Regions from separate parts of the Zoogloea sp. GW822-FHT05C07 genome, predicted to be linked through region 1. Evidence: predicted binding sites of a transcription regulator. Region 1 holds the regulator's gene; each other region holds the start of a gene.

Region 1 (4,731 bases):
CAGGCCCAGCATCTCGGCCGCATGATCGCGGGTGGTATCGGTGATGTGTACACCACCCAGCATGCGGGCGATCTCCTCAACGCGCTCGGCAGGCGTCAGGCGCTTTACGCGGGAAAGCGTCTGGCCATCACGGGTTTCCTTCGAGATGGTCCACTGCCAGTCGGCCTGAGCCGCCACCTGGGGCAGGTGGGTCACGCACAGCACCTGGCGATCACTCCCTATCTGCTTGAGCAGGCGTCCGACGATCTCGGCCACCCGCCCGCCGATACCGACATCGACCTCGTCGAAGATCAGCGTTGGCGTAGCCGCGTTGCGACTCGCAATGACCTGGATCGCCAGACCGATCCGTGACAACTCCCCGCCCGATGCAACCTTGGCGAGGGAACGCAGCGGCTGGCTGGCGTTGGCCGTGACCAGGAACTCCACCGTCTCAAGCCCGCTGGCACAGCCCTCCTCCACCGGTCGGACGGCAATCTCAAAGCACGCGCCGGCCATCGCCAGCGACTGCATTGCATCGGTCACCGCCGCCGACAGTGCCTCCGCCACGCTTCGGCGCGCCACTGACAAGCGTCCGGCAGCCTCCATGAAGCGCGCTTTTGCGGCCGACTCCTCTCGGGCCAGCGCCTCTGGATCGGCCTCCCGCGTGAGGCGCTCCAGGCGCAGCACACTATCGGCCTGCAGATCGGGCAAGGCCTCGGGCGCCACCTTGTGCTTGCGCGCCATGCCGGTTACCGCCTGGATACGCTGATCGATCTCCGCAAGGCGCTCCGGATCCACGTCGAGCCGGTCCCGATAGCGGCGCATCGCATGCAGGGCTTCGTCGAGCTGGATGCTCGCGCTGCCCAGCAGCTCCTGCACGTCGGCAAGCTGCCCGTCGTGCTGCGCCATATCCGCCACCCGTGCGAGCAGGTGATCGAGTTGCGAGACCAGCGCATAGTCGCCGTCCGCCAGGCCTTCCAGCACCTCCGTGCTGCCCGCAATCAATCCTGCCGCATGAGCCAGGCGGGTCTGTTCCTGGTTGAGCGTCGCCCACTCATGAGGATCGAAGGCCAGTTCACGCAATTCACTGACCTGCCAGGCCAGCAGTTCGCGCTCCCTCTCGGTGCTCAAGGCCCCGTGCTCCGCCACCTCCCGCGCCCGTCGCAGAGCGGACCAGGCACGATACAAGTCGGCCACTTCGGATGCCTGCCCGGACAGGCCGCCATGAGCATCCACCAGTTCCAGCTGGGCATCCGTACGCAATAGCGCATGATGGGCGTGCTGGCCGTGAATATCCGCCAGCCACTCCCCGGCGGCCCGCATCTGGGCCAGCACAACGGGAACGCCGTTGAGCCATGTCTTGGAGCGCCCGCCGCTGTCGATGACCCGCCGCATCAGCACCGAGCCGTCACCGGAATCCAGCTCCTGTTCGACCAGCCAGTCCCGCAACGCGCCATCTTCCGGGAGGTCGAATTCGGCGAGAATCTCCGCCTTGGCCTGCCCGGTCCGGACAACCCCGCTCTCGGCCTTGCCGCCCAGCACCAACCCCAGGGCATCCAGCAGGATCGATTTGCCCGCGCCGGTCTCGCCGGTCAATGCACCAAAACCGGCCTCGAACTCGAGCTCGAGTTGATCGACGATGACAAAATCGCGAATGGAAAGATGACGCAGCATGAAGGCAGAGAGGAAATTTGAGCAGGTCAGCCGTGGCGGGGCGCGGAGCTCCAGTGCAGCTTTTCACGCAGCATGGCGAAATAACTGTAGCCCACCGGATGCAACAGGCGAACCCGGTGGGGCGATCGGGTGATCTGCAGAGTATCGCCCGCCCGTGTGTCGTAACGTGTCTGTCCATCAAAGTGCACGCGGGAGTCGTGCGGCGGCAGCAGCACGATCTCGATGCGGCAGCGGTCCGGCAGCGTGATGGGACGCGCAGTCAGCGTATGAGGGCACATCGGCACCAGCGCGATGCCGTCCACGCTCGGATGCAGGATCGGGCCATTGGCCGACAGCGCGTAGGCCGTCGAACCGGTCGGCGTCGAAATGATCATGCCGTCCGAACGCTGGGTATAGACGAACTCTCCGTCGATACGCAGATCGAACTCGATCATGCGCCCGAGATCGCCCTTATTGACCACCACATCATTGAGCGCCACCGTATGAAACACGCGCTTTCCATTGCGGAGCACTTCGGCGTCGAGCAGCACGCGGCTTTCTTCCGAATACCGCCCTTCGAGCACCTCGCTGATCTTTTCCAGCGCGACCTCCCGGGAGATGTCGGTCAGGAAGCCGAGCCGCCCCTGATTGACGCCGACCAACGGTACCTCGTACTCAGCCAGCCGGCATGCACTATTGAGAAGCGTGCCATCGCCCCCAAGTACGACCGCAAGATCGGCCTGAACACCGATTTCCTCGTAGCTGGCGACCGAGAAACCCGCCGTCAGCCCGGTGGAACTGGCTGTCCCCTGTTCGATCAGCACCTGAAGCCCCAGGCCGCGCAAATGATTGGCCAGCCGAAGCACCGCTTCAGCCACCTCGGGGCTCTGATACTTGCCGATCAGCGCAATCGTCTTGAACTCACAGGTCATGCGCCGATTAAACCACATTATTCACGGACGCCGCAGGCGGCCAAGACAAAACAGAACCAACCGGCACCATTCATGCTTCTCATGAGCGCGTCCCTTCCTTAGAATCCCAGCGTCTCTCCGAGCCTTCCGCCATGACCAGCCTCGACCAACGTTCGCAAATCCTCCTCAAGACCCTTGTGGAGCACTATATCGCCGAAGGCCAGCCGGTCGGTTCGCGTGCCCTGTCACGCCATTCCGGGCTCAAACTGTCCCCGGCAACGGTGCGCAATGTGATGTCGGACCTGGAAGAGCTCGGCTTCATCACCAGCCCGCACACTTCGGCCGGCCGCGTGCCCACGGCGCGCGGCTATCGTTTCTTCGTCGACAGCCTGCTCACGGTGCAGCCCATCGACCTGGGCCAGATGCGGGAGATCAAGGGCCAGATCCAGCCCGGCGAGCCGCAGCGGGTCATCAATGCCGCCTCCCAGCTGCTGTCAGGCCTCACCCACTTTGCTGGCGTCGTGATCTCCCCGAAGCAGGACGCCATCAAGATCCGCCAGATCGAGTTCGTCAGCCTGTCGGAAACCCGTGTCCTGCTGATCCTCGTCACCACCGGTGGCGACGTACAGAACCGGATCCTGTTCACCAAGCGCCACTACAACCCGGCCGAACTGGTCACCGCCGCCAATTACCTCAACCAGCACTTTGCCGGCCTGGCGTTTCCCGAGATCCGCACGCGCATCCAGGACGAACTCAAGCAGCTCCGCTCCGACATGACCGACCTCATGAGCGCGGCCGTCGAAGCCGGCAGCGAAGCCCTCGAGGAAACCCAGAGCACCTACGTGATCTCCGGCGAAACCAACCTGCTCGACGCGGAAGACCTGTCCTCCAACATGGCCCGCCTGCGCGAACTCTTCAAACTGTTCGAACAGAAGACCGGCCTCATGCAGCTCCTCGACATCTCCAATCGCGCCCAGGGCGTGCAGATCTTCATCGGTGGCGAGAGCGGGCTGAGTCCCCTCGACGACTGCAGCGTCATCACCGCACCCTACGAAGTGGACGGCCAGCTGGTCGGCTCCGTCGGCGTCATCGGCCCGACCCGCATGGCTTACGAACGAGTGATCCCGATCGTCGACGTCACCGCCCGCCTCCTAACCAGCGCCCTTTCGGGCCACAACTGACGAAAGCCGCCATGTCCAGATACTGGCAGGAGCCAGCCCACACCCATGGCCAGACACCCCGCATCGGCATCCTGCTGGTCAATCTCGGCACACCCGCCGCGGCAAGCGCCGACGCGCTCCGCCCCTATCTGAAGCAGTTCCTGTCCGACCCGCGGGTCGTCGAGATTCCGCGCCTCATCTGGTGGCCGATCCTCAACGGCATCATCCTGCGCACCCGGCCCGCCAAGTCCGCCGCCAAGTACGCCAGCGTGTGGACCGATGAAGGCTCGCCGCTCAAGGTCCATACCGAAAAACAGGCAAAGCTGCTGGCCGGCTTCCTGACCCATGCAGGCCAGCCTGACCTGCAGGTGAGCTGGGCCATGCGTTACGGCCAGCCGTCCATCCGCAAGCAGCTCGATGCACTGCGCAGCGCCGGCTGCAACCGCATCCTCGTCGTCCCGCTCTACCCGCAGTTCGCCGCCAGCACGACCGCGACGGTCATCGACGACGTGGCCGACTGCCTGCGCCATTGGCGCAACCTCCCGGAAATCCGCTACGTACGCAGCTTCGGCGACGACCCGGGCTACATCGCAGCGCTGGCCCAGTCGGTGCGCGATCACTGGAAGAAAGAGGGGCAGGCCGACAAGCTCGTCCTCAGCTTCCACGGCATTCCGCGCCGCAGCCTGGACCTGGGCGACCCCTATCACTGCGAATGCCACAAGACCGCCCGCCTGCTGCGCGAGGCCCTGCAGTTGCCCGAGGAGCGCGTCATCGTCAGCTTCCAGTCGCGCTTCGGCAAGGCCGAGTGGCTTACCCCGTACACGCAGCCCACGCTGGAGCAACTGGCGCGCAACAAGACCGCTTCATCCGTAGACGTCATGTGCCCGGGCTTCGTGTCCGACTGCCTCGAGACACTCGAAGAAATCAACATGGAATGCCGGGAGACCTTCCTTCACGCCGGCGGCCAGCGCTTCAGCTACATTCCCTGCCTGAACGAACGACAGGACTGGATCGAAGCCTTGATGAAG
Region 2 (4,731 bases), 1.0 Mb from region 1:
GGCGTTCTGCAGCGCGGTACGGGTCACCTTGGTGGGATCCAGAACGCCCATCTCGACCATGTCGCCGTACACATCGGTAGCAGCGTTGTAGCCGAAGTTGCCAGAGCCTTCGGTGACCTTGTTCACCACTACGGAAGCTTCGGCGCCAGCGTTGGCGACGATTTCACGCAGGGGCTGTTCCATGGCGCGCAGCACGATCTTGATGCCGGCGTCCTGGTCGTGGTTGTCGCCCTTCAGGCCGGCCAGGTTGGCGCGGGCACGCAGCAGCGCAACGCCGCCGCCGGGGACGATGCCTTCTTCAACGGCAGCACGGGTGGCGTGCAGCGCGTCTTCCACGCGAGCCTTCTTTTCCTTCATTTCGACTTCGGTGGCAGCGCCAACCTTGATCACGGCAACACCGCCGGCCAGCTTGGCCACGCGCTCTTGCAGCTTTTCACGGTCGTAGTCGGAAGTGGCTTCCTCGATCTGCACGCGGATCTGCTTGACGCGGGCTTCAATGCGCTCGGCAACGCCGGCGCCGTCGATGAGGGTGGTGTTTTCCTTGCCCACTTCGATGCGCTTGGCCTGGCCGAGGTCGTCCAGGGTGGCCTTTTCGAGGGTCAGGCCGACTTCTTCGGCGATCACCTGGCCGCCGGTCAGCACGGCGATGTCTTCCAGCATGGCCTTGCGACGGTCGCCGAAGCCCGGAGCCTTGACGGCACAGGTCTTCAGGATGCCGCGGATGTTGTTCACCACCAGGGTGGCCAGGGCTTCGCCATCGACGTCTTCAGCGATGATCAGCAGCGGACGGCCAGCCTTGGCGACTTGCTCGAGAACCGGCAGCAGGTCGCGGATGTTGGAGATCTTCTTGTCGAACAGCAGGACGAAGGGGTTGTCCAGGATGGCAACCTGCTTGTCCGGATTGTTGATGAAGTAGGGGGACAGGTAGCCGCGGTCGAACTGCATGCCTTCGACGACGTCGAGTTCGTTGTTCAGGCTCTTGCCGTCTTCAACAGTGATGACGCCTTCCTTGCCGACCTTTTCCATCGCGTTGGCGATGATGTCACCGATGGAGGAATCAGAGTTGGCGGAGATGGAGCCAACCTGGGCGATTTCCTTGTTGGTGGAACAGGGCTTGGACAGCTTGCGCAGCTCTTCCAGCGTGGCCACGACAGCCTTGTCGATGCCGCGCTTGAGGTCCATCGGGTTCATGCCGGCGGCAACGAACTTCATGCCTTCGCGAACGATGGACTGGGCCAGCACAGTGGCGGTGGTGGTGCCGTCACCGGCGATGTCGGAGGTCTTGGAAGCGACTTCCTTGACCATCTGGGCACCCATGTTGGCGAACTTGTCCTTCAGCTCGATTTCCTTGGCCACGGACACACCGTCCTTGGTCACGGTCGGGGCGCCGAAGGAGCGCTCGAGCACCACGTTGCGGCCCTTGGGGCCCAGGGTCACCTTGACCGCGTCGGCCAGGACGTTGATGCCTTCAACCATGCGGGCGCGAGCGGAATCGCCAAACTTGACTTCTTTAGCTGCCATTTAGTGTTTCTCCGGAATTCTTTATCTAGGGACTGGGGGAAGACGCGGGTAGCGAGGCTCAGGCCTCGAGCACGCCCATGATGTCTTCTTCGCGCATGACCAGCAGTTCCTGACCATCGACCTTGACGGTCTGGCCGGCGTACTTGCCGAACAGGACACGGTCGCCAACCTTGACGTCCATCTTGCGCACTTCGCCACTCTCGAGGATCTTGCCGTGGCCGACAGCCAGGATCTCGCCCTGATCGGGCTTCTCGCCGGCGGAATCGGGGATCACGATGCCGCTGGAAGTGGTGCGCTCGGCTTCAACGCGCTTGACGATCACGCGATCATGCAAGGGACGGATGTTCATCTATAGATCTCCTACTCGTTTCAAACCGGGCAAGGCTGCCCGACGGAAAAATGCATTGGCCAATTCAGGTCTTGGCGAGGACCGGGGACGATGCTTGTTAGCACTCAGCCCCGACGAGTGCTAATAATAGGGTCGCCCAGAACGCTTTTCAAGTCTGCGTGCACAGCTTTTTTACTTCCTTCATATGCGGAGCACGGCCTTCGCCAGGAAACACTCTGCAAGCTCCGTGCAAGAAAAAAGTAAGTTCATCGACAGAAAGTCTTTCTAGACTTAGGTCACTGTCCCATCCCGGATTCCGGCATGCGTTCCCGTTCCTGCTTCATCCTGGCCGCCCTTGCGCTGCCCCTCCCCTGCCTGGTGCAGGCCGCCGACATCCAGCCTCTGGGCCTTGCCGACGCTGACCGCCTGCTCCTCGAGGCCAATCCGGCCATCGTCCAGGCCCGCGCGTCACTGGCCGGCGCCCGTGCCGGCATCGACATCGCAGCGGCCCGACCGAACCCGCAGCTGACCGTTGGCGCCACCTCCGTCGATCCAGGCGCGAAAGGCAGCGGCGGCTACTGGAAGCGCCCCACCGACAACGTCGTGCGCATCGACCAGGTGTTCGAGCGCGGCGACAAGCGCGCGCTGCGCCTGCGTGCCGCGGAAAGCAACCTGACCGCCACCCAGGCCGACCTGGACAACACCATCCGCCTGGCCCGCATCGACCTGGCCAACGCCTGGCTCGACCTGCGCGCGGCCCGCGAGATCCGCCGCATCGCCGACGAGAACGCGGCCCTCGCCCGCCGCGCCGCCGACGCCGCCGAGCTGCGCGGCAAGGCCGGCGACCTGGCCGGGGTGGACGTGGCCCGTTTCTCCGCCGACGCCGCCCGCGTCGCCAACGACGCCGTGCAGGCCGAACTGGACCTGTCCCGCGCCCGTGTCGCGCTGGCGCTGCTGCTCGGCAACCGCGTTCCCGCCGATCGCGTCGAGACCACCGACGAATGGCCCGGGGCCGATGCCCTGCCGGCACCGGGCGCATCGAACGCTGGCGAGCGCTACGACGTCGTTGCCGCCCGCCAGCGCGTCGAACAAGCCAACGCAATGCGCGACGTGGCCCGCGCCCAGCGCACCCGCGACGTGTCGATCGGCGTGCAGTACGAACACACGCCGGTCAATCCGAACAGCACGGTTCCCGAAAACGCCTACGGCCTCAGCGTGTCCATCCCGCTGTTCCTCGGCTACGACTACCGTGGCGACATCGCCAAGAGCGAAGCCGACTACGTCGCTGCCGAACAGCAGCTCGTCGCCACCCAGGCCGGCGTCGGCGGCGAGCAGGCCCGCCTGCGCGCCGAACAGGCAGCCAGCGCGGCGCGCTTCACGCGCATCCGCGACGTCGTGCTGCCAGCCGCCGAACGGGCCGGCCGGGGCGCCGACATCGCCATCCAGAAGGGCGGCATGAGCCTCACCGACTATCTCGACACCCAGCGCACCCTGCGCACCACCCGCATCGAGGCCATCCAGGCCCGCGCCGACCTCGCCCGCGCCGCCATGCTGCTGCGCCTGGCCGGAGAAACCCCGCAATGAAAACCCGACTGATCGTCATCGCCCTGGCCGTGGCTGCCGCTGCTGGCGGCGCCTATGTGTATTTCCACAACGGCACCGAAGAAAGCGCCGCCGAACCGGTGGTCATGAAACCGTCGGCCGAGCCCGGCGTACTGCGCTTCCCGACCGCCGCCCCGCAGCTGGCCCAGATCAAGGTCGAACGGGCCGAAGCCGCGCCGGTGCCGCTGGACGAGCCCCTCGCTGCCCGCGTGGTCTATGACGAGAACGCCACCGCCCGCCTGTTCGCGCCGATCGCCGGACGCGTGCTGGAGATCAGCGCCAACGTCGGCGACCAGGTCAAGGCCGGCCAGGTTCTCGCCGTCCTCGACGCGCCCGAGCTGGGCACCGCCGCCGCCGACCTGGCCAAGGCCAAAGCCGACGCCAGCCAGAAGAAGGCCGCCTTCGAACGCGCCAAGAGCCTGTTCGATGCGGAAGTCGTCCCCAAGCGCGATCTCGAAGCAGCGCAGTCCGACTGGCACCAGGCCCAGGCCGAGGTCGAACGGGCCCGCCTGCGCCTCGCCAACCTGACGCCGGGCAGCGGCGTCGCCCAGGGCGGCGAGCGTTACGTGTTGCGCGCACCGATTGCCGGCATCGTTGCTACCCGCCGCATCAACCCGGCGATGGAAGTCCGCCCCGACGCCGACGAGCCGTTGTTCGTCATCACGGACATGAGCCGTCTGTCGGTCCTCGTCGACGTCCCGGAGCGTGATCTGCCGCTGGTCACCGTCGGCAAATCCGCTCAAGTCGAAGTCTCCGCCTATCCGCACCGCAGCTTCGAGGGCAAGGTCGTGCGCGTCGCGCCGACCCTCGATCCGCAGACCCGCCGCGTGCAGGCGCGGGTCGCCGTCGACAACAAGGAAGGGCTGCTGAAGCCCGAGATGTACGCCAAGGTCGGCATCCTCGCCGACAACCAGGGCGAGCTGCCGAAGATCCCGACCGGCGCGCTGCTGGTGGAAGGCGTCAAGAACTACGTGTTCGTCGAACGGGAGCCGGGCGTCTTCGAGAAGCGCGAGGTCACCCTCGCCGTGCAGACCCGCAGCCTGGCCTACGTCTGGCAGGGCATCAAGGCCGGTGAGAAGGTGGTCGGCGTCGGCGCCCTGCTCCTCAACGCCGAACTGGCCAGCAGCTCCCGCTAAGGACGCCCCGGCATGTTCGACTCCATCATCACCGCGGTCCTGCGCCAGCGCGCCTTCGTCATCATCGCCGCGCTGGCTCTGCTCATTTACGGCCTGTATTCCTTCAGCCAGATCTCCATCGAGGCCTTCCCGGACGTGCAGGAC
Region 3 (4,731 bases), 2.4 Mb from region 1:
GCTTCCCACATGCTGTCGTAGGTCGACTTCGGGGTGAGCCCCGACTGCAGCATGTTGGGGTTCTGGCCGATGGCTTCCTGACGGGAGTAGCCCGTATTACGTGCAAAGGCCTCGTTCACATACTCGATGCTCGCCTCGAGGTTGGTGATCACGATGCTCTCGGGGCTCTGCTCGACGGCCATCACCAGCTTGTGGAGTTCGGCCTGGACCTCGCTCTGGGTGATCAACGCCTGCCGGAAGGCCAGCACTGCCCTTGCCAGGCGGCGCAGCACGCTGCGCGGATCAGCGCCCAGACGTTCCACCTCGGCAAGCTCCGACGGGTTCACCTGTCCAGCCGCCAGCCCTTGCAGCACGGCGCTCAAACCATGCAGGCGACGGGTGACCCAGTAGATGATGACGGCCCACAACCCCAACAGCACCAGCATCAGCCCACCGCCAAACAACGCGACGTGCCCGACCAGGGCAGTGACGCCCTGCGTCCGCAAAGCCTCGAAGAGCTGTCGATCGGCCTGCAGGCTGTACAGGGAGAACAAATTGAAACCAGCCGCCAGCATGGCGACCACCACCGCCGGCAAAAGGAACAACGGATAGGGCAGATGGCGCTTCATTAGTGGGCTCCGCCCACCTCCGGCTCGGGATCGGGATCGGCGAAACGTATGGCGATGTCGGCAAAGCGGTCGCTGCAGGCCAGGAAGGCATCCACCACATCTGGGTCGAAGTGGGTGCCACGCCCGCCGACGATGATCCGGGTGGTTTCTTCCAGCGTCATCGGCGGCTTGTAGATACGCCGGCTCATCAGCGCATCGAAGACGTCGGCCAGCGCCATCAGGCGCGCCGACACCGGGATTGCATCGCCGGCATGGCCCGCCGGATAGCCACTGCCGTCCCATTTCTCGTGGTGGCCCAGCGCGATCTCGCGGGCAATGCACAGGAAGGCGAAAGCCTCGCCGGCCTGGGCGGCGGAGGCCTCGTCGGCACTCTCGAGGGCCTGAGCCATGGCCTTGTCGATGGCGTCGGCGCCGATGGCCGGGTGGGCCTTCATGATCTCGAACTCGTCGGTGGTCAGCCGGCCACGCTTGAGCAGGATGCTGTCGGGAATACCGACCTTGCCGATGTCGTGCAGCGGCGCGGCCTTCACCACCATGCCCAGGCGGGCGCCGCCCAGCGCCGGATTGAAACGGGGGTGTTCCGCCAGGTGGCGGGCCAGCAGATCCACGTAGGTCTGGGTACGCACGATGTGCCGCCCGGTCTCGTTGTCGCGGGCCTCGCTGAGGCAGGCCAGCGCGCGCACGCTGAGCTCCTGCACGAGCAGGTTCTCGCTCATGCGCCGGCTGACTTCGCGCTCCAGCCATTCATTCTCGTTGGCCAGCCGGTCGCGGGCCTGCTTGAGTTCCAGGTGGGTGCGCACCCGCGCCAGCACGATGGCCGGGTTGATCGGCTTGGTGATGTAATCCACCGCCCCGAGGGCCAGGCCGTGCTCCTCATTCTCGGCGGCGTTCATGGCCGTCACGAAGATCACCGGGATGTTGCGCGTGGCCGGGTCGGCGTGCAGGTGCTCCATGACCTGGTAGCCATCCATGCCCGGCATCATCACGTCGAGCAGGATCAGGTCGGGGCGCGGCGCGAGCGCGGCCGCCCGCAGCGCCCGCTCGCCGGAGTTTGCGGCGCGCACCCGGTAATGGGGCTGCAACAACTCACCCAGTACGGCCAGATTCTGCGGCGTGTCGTCGACGATCAGGATCGTGTGCCGGGCAGCAAGGGCCTCGGGCTTGTCGCTACTCGCGTAAATGCTCATAAGGAAGTCTCCACCCCGGCGGCGCTGGGACGCGGGCAAGGGGCGCTGTGGTGGCGTGATGGAACACGCCCCGCAATCGCGCCTGTCATGGCCGAAGTGTATCCGCCCCGTTTCCGAATTACCGGTTCATTTTTTTTGTGCAAGGCTTAACGGCGGCGCGCCCTATGGCTTTAACCTCGCTGCCCCAGGTACACCGATGCCCGCTGCCCGGCGCCTCCAGCGACCTCTCGGGAACTTGATAAGCTCAGCAGAAATAATCAGCAGCGGAACCATTCGCCCCCCTTAGCACTCACAGAACGGGAGTGCTAATATTGCCGCGAAGGAGGTAGCCGTCGATGTCTCAAACCCTGTCGTTTCCCGTTCCGTCCGCGGTTGGCAGTCTGGACCAGTACATCCAGAGTGTGAATCGCATCCCGCTGCTGACCGAGAAGGAAGAGTCCGATCTCGCCCACAGCTTCCGGGAACACGAGAATCTGGAAGCGGCGCGCAAGCTGGTGCTGTCCCACCTGCGCCTGGTGGTCGCCATTGCGCGCGGTTATCTCGGCTACGGCCTGCCCCACGCCGACCTGATCCAGGAAGGCAACGTGGGCCTGATGAAGGCCGTCAAGCGTTTCGACCCGGACCGCGGCGTGCGCTTGGTGTCCTTCGCGATCCACTGGATCAAGGCCGAGATCCACGAATACATCGTCAAGAACTGGCGCCTGGTCAAGATCGCCACCACCAAGGCCCAGCGCAAGCTGTTCTTCAACCTGCGCAGCCTGAAGAGCAGCAGCAACACGCTGCAGGGCGCGGACGTGCTGGCGGTAGCCGATCAGCTGGGCGTCAAGCCGGAAGAAGTCCGCGAGATGGAAACCCGCCTGTCCGGCCAGGACGTGGCGCTGGAAAGCGGCCCTGACGACGAGGAAGAGCGCTTCGCGCCGATCGCCTACCTGGCTGACCCGCACGCCGAGCCCTCCGAAGTCATCGCCCAGCGTCAGGCCTCACGCCTGCAGGACGTGGGCCTGCACGAAGCGCTGGCCAACCTGGACGAGCGCAGCCGGACCATCGTGCAACGCCGCTGGCTGACCGAAGGCGATGCCGCCACGCTGCACGAACTGGCCGCCGAATACGGCGTGTCCGCCGAGCGCATCCGCCAGATCGAGGCCAAGGCCATGCAGAAGATGCGCAGCCACCTGGTTGCGCTGGCCTGACGGCCCGGCGCACGCGCCATCCCTGCCAAGGGCAGCCTGCGGGCTGCCCTTTTTCTTGCTACTTGCCGGCCAGCAGGCGCTTCAAGTCGGCAACGATCACCGCCGGCTTCTCGCCATGCTTGATGTACAAGCGCAGCCGGCCCTGCGGATCGTAGACATAAGTACCGGTCGAGTGATCCACCGTGTAGCGCCCGCCCTGCACATCGCCCTGCTTCTGGTAGAACACCTTGAAATCCCGCGCCACCGCCTGCGTCGTGGCAAGGTCGCCATACAGGCCGACGAAGCGCGGATCGAAGGCCGGCACGTATTGGGCCAGCAGTTCCTGCGTATCCCGCTCGGGGTCGATGGTCACGAAAAGCACCTGCACCTTGTCGGCATCCGGGCCCAGCTCACGCATCACCTGCGCCATGTTGAGCAGGTTGGTCGGGCACACGTCGGGGCACTGGGTGTAGCCGAAGAACAGGGTCACCACCTTGCCCTTGTAGTCGGCCAGGGTACGCAGCTGCCCGCGGTGATCCGTCAGGCGGAACCCGTTCGCGTAGTTCGCACCAGTGATGTCGGTACTGGCGAAACTCTCCCGCGCCCCGCTCTTACCCTCGGGCGAACAGGCTGTGAGCACGCAAAGTGCTGCCAAACCAGCAATGCCGCATCGCAACAACGCAAACATTTAAAAAATCCTTATGACCAGATTAACTGAGCTTTGAAAAAGTGCACTGCAAAACGGGAAGGCGATGCTACACTGCCGCCAGAATTTGATCTGCGTCAAAAAGACGCAGACGAGGCCTGGAGGAGACGCCATGGCTATAACAATGAAAGAGGCAGCGGGCGCGCGATCCTGGATCGCGCGCCCCAACTGCTCACTCACCCCCACACTGCGGCGCGGCGTGATCGCTCTGATCCTCGCCACCAGCTTCATCGTCAGCACGGGCTTCCTGTTGGCCGGTGCGTGGCTGGTGCTTCCCTTCGCCGGCCTCGAACTTCTCGTACTCTTCATCGTGCTGCGCGCCATCGATCGCCAGGCCGCCGATTACGAATCCATCCAGCTCGACGACGACAGCCTCATCGTCTCGACCCGCCAGTCTTCCGTTTCGTTCCGCCAGCGCTTCCACGCCGGCTGGGCCCGCGTCTCGCTCGAAGCCGCCGACGGCCCCGACCCACTACTGTACGTCCGCTCACACGGGCACACCGCCCGGGTGGGACGCCTGCTGACGGCGGATGAACGCAGGCTGCTTTTCTCGGATCTCTCCCGCCACCTCGCCAGACCTCATTAACCGCCGCGGGTCCGATCATCCCACGAAAAGAGAGGTAGAGACTTGAGCCCAACCGTCCCCCGCTCCCAGGCCAGACTCCTCGCTGCACTCGGCCTATTGTTCGTCTCCGGCTCAGCTCTCGCCGACTTTACGTGGAATTTCCCCAAGCCTGTCACCCCGATCGGGCGTGACACGCTGTCGATGCACAACCAGTTCATGGTCATCATCACGGTGCTGTTCGTGGTGGTGTTCTCGATCATGGTCTATTCCATGATCGCCCATCGCAAGAGCATCGGCGCCGAGCCGGCCCGCTTCAGCGGCCCGCGCGGCGCCCTGCAATGGTTCTGGGTACTGGTGCCCTTCGCAATCCTGCTGTTCATCGACTTCGTGCTGATGGGCATTCCGGCCTTCCACGCGGTGATCGACATGGAGGACACCCGCACCAAGGCCGACATGGTGCTCAAGGTGACCGGCATGCAGTGGAAGTGGCAGTACG
Region 4 (4,731 bases), 830 kb from region 1:
CCTTGGTGATGTCCGTCAGGTTGAGGCCTTTGTCCGCCGAGAATTTCTTGAGGTAGATGATGTGCTGGAACAGGTTGGCATCCAGCGAGCCCTGGGCCAGTGCGAGGTTGGGCTGCACGTAGTCGTTGAATTCGACGAGCTTGACGGTGTAGCCCTTTTTTTCGAGCACGGGCTTGATGCCGAGCTTGAGCTGGTCGAAGTTGGAGCCGGCGGTGGCGCCGAGGGTCAGGGTCTTCTTTTCCTGCGCGTGGGCGTTGCCGTGGCCGAGGCCCAGGCTGGCGGCCACGCCGAGGACGGCGGCAATGTGCAGTGCCCGCAGGCCGAACTGACGTCGAGAGGCATTCATGCTGTGTTCTCCTGTTTTGTCTGGATCGAATTCTTGAGGGGTCAGCGCTTGTCCACGCGCCGGGCCAGCCACTGGCCGAGAAACTGGATGCTCTGCACGAGGGCCACGAGCAGGACGATGGTGATCAGCATCACATCGGTCTGGAAGCGGTAGTAGCCGTAGCGGATGGCCAGGTCGCCGATGCCGCCGCCGCCCACCACGCCGGCCACCGCCGAGTAGGACAGGAAGCTCACCGCCAGCACGGTGACTGCCAGCACCAGGCCGGAACGGGCCTCGACGAGCAGCACGTGGCGCACGATCTGCAGCGGCGAGGCGCCCATCGCTTCGGCCGCTTCGATGACGCCTCGCGGCACGTCGCGCAGGGTCTGCTCGATGAGGCGCGCGAAATAGAAGATGGCGGCGATGGACAGCGGCACGCTGGCCGCCAGCGGCCCGATGGACGTGCCGGCCACGACCCGCGTGAAGGGCGAGATCGCCACCAGCAGGATGATGAAGGGGAAGGAGCGCACGACGTTGATGACGCCGTTGGCCAGCAGGTTGAAGGCCCGGTAGCGCTCCAGCGCCTGGCCCCGGCTGGTGAGGAAGACCAGCAGCCCGAGGGCGCCGCCCAGCACGAGGGCCGCCGACAGGCAGATGCCCATCATCAGCAGGGTTTCGCCGGTGGCCTTGAGGATCTCCGGCAGCAGTTCTTCGAGGGTCTCAAGCATGGGCGCTCTCCTGGGCGAGGTGATGGGGCGCGGGCTCAATCGGCGCGGACGAAGCACCGCCCGCCGCCCCGCCGAACTCCGCCAGCCAGCCGCCCAGGAGCGAGCCTTCCGGGATACGGCCATCGGCGATGTCGAGCTGTTCGACGATCTGCCCCGCCTCCATCACTGACACGCGATGGCACAGGCGGCGGATGACTTCCATCTCGTGGCTGACCAGCAGGATCGTCACACCGAAGCGCCGGTTGGCGTCGGCCAGCACGCCGAGCAGGTCCAGCGTGGTCCGTGGGTCCAGCGCGGAAGTCGGTTCGTCGGCGAGCAGCACATGGGGCTCGGGCGCCAGCGCGCGGGCGATTGCGACGCGCTGCTTCTGTCCGCCGGACAGGCGGCCGGGATGTACGTCGGCCTTGGCGGCAAGGCCGACGAAGTCGAGGCAGGCCGCCACGCGTTCGCGGATTCGCGCCGCCGGCTCGCCGGACAGGCGCATCGGCAGCGCGACGTTCTCGGCCACCGTGAGGTTATGCAGCAGGTTGAAGTGCTGGAAGATCATGCCGATGCGGTGGCGCGCCTGGCGCAGCGCCGGCGCGGACAGGCGGGTCAGGTCCTGGCCGTGCACGATCACCTCGCCCGCATCAGGGCGTTCGAGCAGATTGACCAGGCGCAGCAGCGTGGATTTGCCGGCGCCCGAGAAGCCGATGATGCCGTGGATCTCGCCGGCGGGTACCGCCAAGCTGGTCGGCTGGACGCCGACGCTCTGCCCACCCGGATCGGTGAAACGGCGGGAGACGCCGCGCAATTCAATGGCCGGTGAGGCTGGCAAAGGCTCGCTGGTTCGGGACATGGCTGTATGCAAAATGAAGCGATGGGGCGACTCTAGCGCCGCCCTGCCCGCTCCCGAACCAAGTAATCCTGCTGAGCTTTACAGCGCCGCGGTGGATAGCTTTCCACCCTCGGCGGGCTTTTTCTTACTGCTTGCGATGCGCGCAACGGGCGCAGCTCAGGTCGTCGAGCCGTTCGCGCACTTCGGTGGCGGAATGCCGGCAGAACACCATGGGAATGCCCAGGTCTTCGGCCTGCTTGCGCACATTGCGCATCAGCATGTGATTGGCGCGGTCGCACATGAAGACCACCAGGCCGGTACGGCGCGACAGCTGGCGCCGGTTCTCGGAAGCCTTGCGGCCTGTCCAATGGTCGATCTGCTTGATGCCGAACTGGTCGGCCACCCGCAGGATTTCACTGCGGATACCTTCGATGCGGTCCGCTCCCACGATCACTGCCTGCATATCGGCGACTCCTTCAAAGCGTGCCGCAGCACGAATGACGTGAGTGTGTCGCGGCCCCGCAGCGCACCAAACCAAATTCTTTCGATATGCATTGCAGCCGGACGGGGCATAGGCGCTATTCCAGCAGCGCAGCTAAGCTATTGAATATTTTGAATTCACGCTTATTCATGAAGGCCAAGAAGTGCTGCCATAAGGGCAGCTGGAGAGCATTGCTGCTGAAATTTCAACAGCACCTGCGCTGCGGCCGAGAGGATTTCTGTTAGCAATCAAAGGCGTCGAGTGCTGGCATTGCCCTTGCGATAGGCAGTCCAAGGCCGCAGCCCTGCCATCGCAGGCCGGCCGGATTGTTCAAATCACGCAACGGAGAACTCAGAAAAATGGCCATTCGTCCGCTCTACGACCGCGTCATCGTCAAGCGCCTCGATCCGGAGCGCACCACCGCCAGCGGCATCGTCATCCCCGACAGCGCCGGTGAAAAGCCCGATCAGGGTGAAGTGCTGGCTGTCGGCAACGGCAAGCTGCTTAACAGCGGCGAGCTGCGTCCGCTGGCCGTCAAGGTCGGCGACCGCGTGCTGTTCGGCAAATACGCCGGCCAGGCCGTCAAGATCAACGGCAGCGACGCCCTCGTGCTGCGCGAGGAAGACGTCATCGCGATCATCGAAGGCTGATTCTTCAGCCTCGCACCCGACAACACCACAAGACATCAAGAATCAGGAGCTCTCCACTCATGGCATCCAAGAAAGTCCTCTTCGGCGACGACGCCCGTGCCCGCATCGTCGTCGGCGTCAACATCCTGGCCGACGCGGTCAAGGTCACCCTCGGCCCCAAGGGCCGCAACGTGGTCCTGGAGCGTGCCTTCGGCGCCCCGACGGTGACCAAGGACGGTGTGTCCGTCGCCAAGGAAATCGAACTGAAGGACAAGTACGAGAACATCGGCGCGCAACTGGTGAAGGAAGTCGCGTCCAAGACCTCCGACAACGCCGGCGACGGCACCACCACCGCCACCGTGCTGGCCCAGGCCATCGTGCGTGAAGGCTTCAAGTACGTGGCCGCCGGCTACAACCCCACCGATCTCAAGCGCGGCATCGACAAGGCTGTCGTCGCCATCGTCGCAGAGATCAAGAACATCGCCCGCCCGACCACCACCAGCAAGGAAATCGCCCAGGTCGGCGCCATCTCCGCCAACTCCGACGCCGACATCGGCCAGATCATCGCCGACGCCATCGACCGCGTCGGCAAGTCCGGCGTGATCACCGTGGAAGACGGCAAGTCCCTGGCCAACGAACTGGACGTGGTGGAAGGCCTGCAGTTCGACCGCGGCTACCTGTCGCCCTACTTCATCAACAACCCGGACAAGCAGATCGCCGCGCTGGACGATCCGTTCATCCTGCTGTTCGACAAGAAGATCTCCAACATCCGCGACCTGCTGCCGGTGCTGGAACAAGTGGCCAAGGCCGGCCGGCCGCTGTTGATCATCGCCGAGGACGTGGAAGGCGAAGCCCTGGCGACGCTGGTGGTCAACACCATCCGCGGCATCCTGAAGGTTGTCGCCGTCAAGGCGCCGGGCTTCGGCGACCGCCGCAAGGCTATCCTGGAAGACATCGCCATCCTGACCGGTGGCCGCGTGATCGCCGAGGAAGTCGGCCTGACGCTGGACAAGGCCACGTTGGACGACCTCGGCCAGGCCAAGCGCATCGAAGTCGGCAAGGAAAACACCACCGTGGTGGACGGCCTCGGCAGCGCCGACGCCATCAAGGCCCGCGTGGGCATCATCGATGCGCAGATCGCCGAAGCCACCTCCGACTACGACAAGGAGAAGCTGCAGGAGCGCAAGGCCAAGCTGGCCGGCGGCGTGGCGGTGATCAAGGTCGGCGCGGCCACTGAAGTCGAGCTGAAGGAGAAGAAGGCCCGCGTGGAAGACGCGCTGCACGCCACCCGTGCGGCGGTAGAAGAAGGCGTGGTGCCCGGCGGCGGCGTGGCGCTTCTGCGCGCCCGCAAGGCCATCTCCGAGCTCAAGGGCGACAACCACGACCAGGATGCAGGCATCAAGATCGTGCTGCGCGCCGTCGAGGAGCCCCTGCGCCAGATCGTCGCCAATGCCGGCGACGAAGCCTCGGTGGTGGTCAACAAGGTCATCGAGGGCGACGGCAACTTCGGCTACAACGCCGGCAACGGCACCTACGGCGACCTGGTCGAGCAAGGCGTGCTCGATCCGGCCAAGGTCACCCGCTCCGCGCTGCAGAACGCCGCGTCTGTGGCGGCGCTGATCCTCACCACCGACGCCATCGTCGCCGAACTGCCGGACGACAAGGCGGCCGTGCCTCCCGGCCACCATCCGGAAGGCTTCGGCGGCGGCTTCTGATCCGCTGATCACCTCACGGCAGCCCCCCTGCTCGTG

What was found. The regulator HrcA, encoded in region 1, represses chaperone genes, less so after heat shock. The targets are predictions, from matches to a motif close to TNTTAGCACTCNNNGNCNNNGAGTGCTAANA.
Region 2: AC3QL2_RS14810 (co-chaperone GroES) is a predicted target of HrcA. The motif match lies at 1,966-1,996, and genes of this name have one in related genera.
Region 3: rpoH (RNA polymerase sigma factor RpoH) is a predicted target of HrcA. The motif match lies at 2,076-2,106, and genes of this name have one in related genera.
Region 4: AC3QL2_RS23005 (co-chaperone GroES) is a predicted target of HrcA. The motif match lies at 2,591-2,621, and genes of this name have one in related genera.

What each region holds. Positions count from the first base shown of each region.
Region 1 covers NZ_CM179510.1:4,176,048-4,180,778, reverse strand. The annotation lists gene recN (DNA repair protein RecN) at 1-1,653, opposite strand, end outside; gene AC3QL2_RS19270 (NAD kinase) at 1,680-2,564, opposite strand; gene hrcA (heat-inducible transcriptional repressor HrcA) at 2,696-3,724, shown strand; gene hemH (ferrochelatase) at 3,736-4,731, shown strand, end outside.
Region 2 covers NZ_CM179510.1:3,165,536-3,170,266, reverse strand. The annotation lists gene groL (chaperonin GroEL) at 1-1,521, opposite strand, end outside; gene AC3QL2_RS14810 (co-chaperone GroES) at 1,580-1,870, opposite strand; gene AC3QL2_RS14805 (TolC family protein) at 2,171-3,433, shown strand; gene AC3QL2_RS14800 (efflux RND transporter periplasmic adaptor subunit) at 3,430-4,587, shown strand; gene AC3QL2_RS14795 (efflux RND transporter permease subunit) at 4,600-4,731, shown strand, end outside.
Region 3 covers NZ_CM179510.1:1,748,484-1,753,214, forward strand. The annotation lists gene AC3QL2_RS08310 (hybrid sensor histidine kinase/response regulator) at 1-608, opposite strand, end outside; gene AC3QL2_RS08315 (response regulator) at 608-1,795, opposite strand; gene rpoH (RNA polymerase sigma factor RpoH) at 2,131-2,985, shown strand; gene AC3QL2_RS08325 (SCO family protein) at 3,044-3,652, opposite strand; gene AC3QL2_RS08330 (DUF2244 domain-containing protein) at 3,783-4,256, shown strand; gene coxB (cytochrome c oxidase subunit II) at 4,299-4,731, shown strand, end outside.
Region 4 covers NZ_CM179510.1:5,001,303-5,006,033, reverse strand. The annotation lists gene AC3QL2_RS23025 (MetQ/NlpA family ABC transporter substrate-binding protein) at 1-346, opposite strand, end outside; gene AC3QL2_RS23020 (methionine ABC transporter permease) at 388-1,053, opposite strand; gene AC3QL2_RS23015 (methionine ABC transporter ATP-binding protein) at 1,046-1,891, opposite strand; gene AC3QL2_RS23010 (DUF2325 domain-containing protein) at 2,016-2,333, opposite strand; gene AC3QL2_RS23005 (co-chaperone GroES) at 2,711-3,001, shown strand; gene groL (chaperonin GroEL) at 3,061-4,695, shown strand.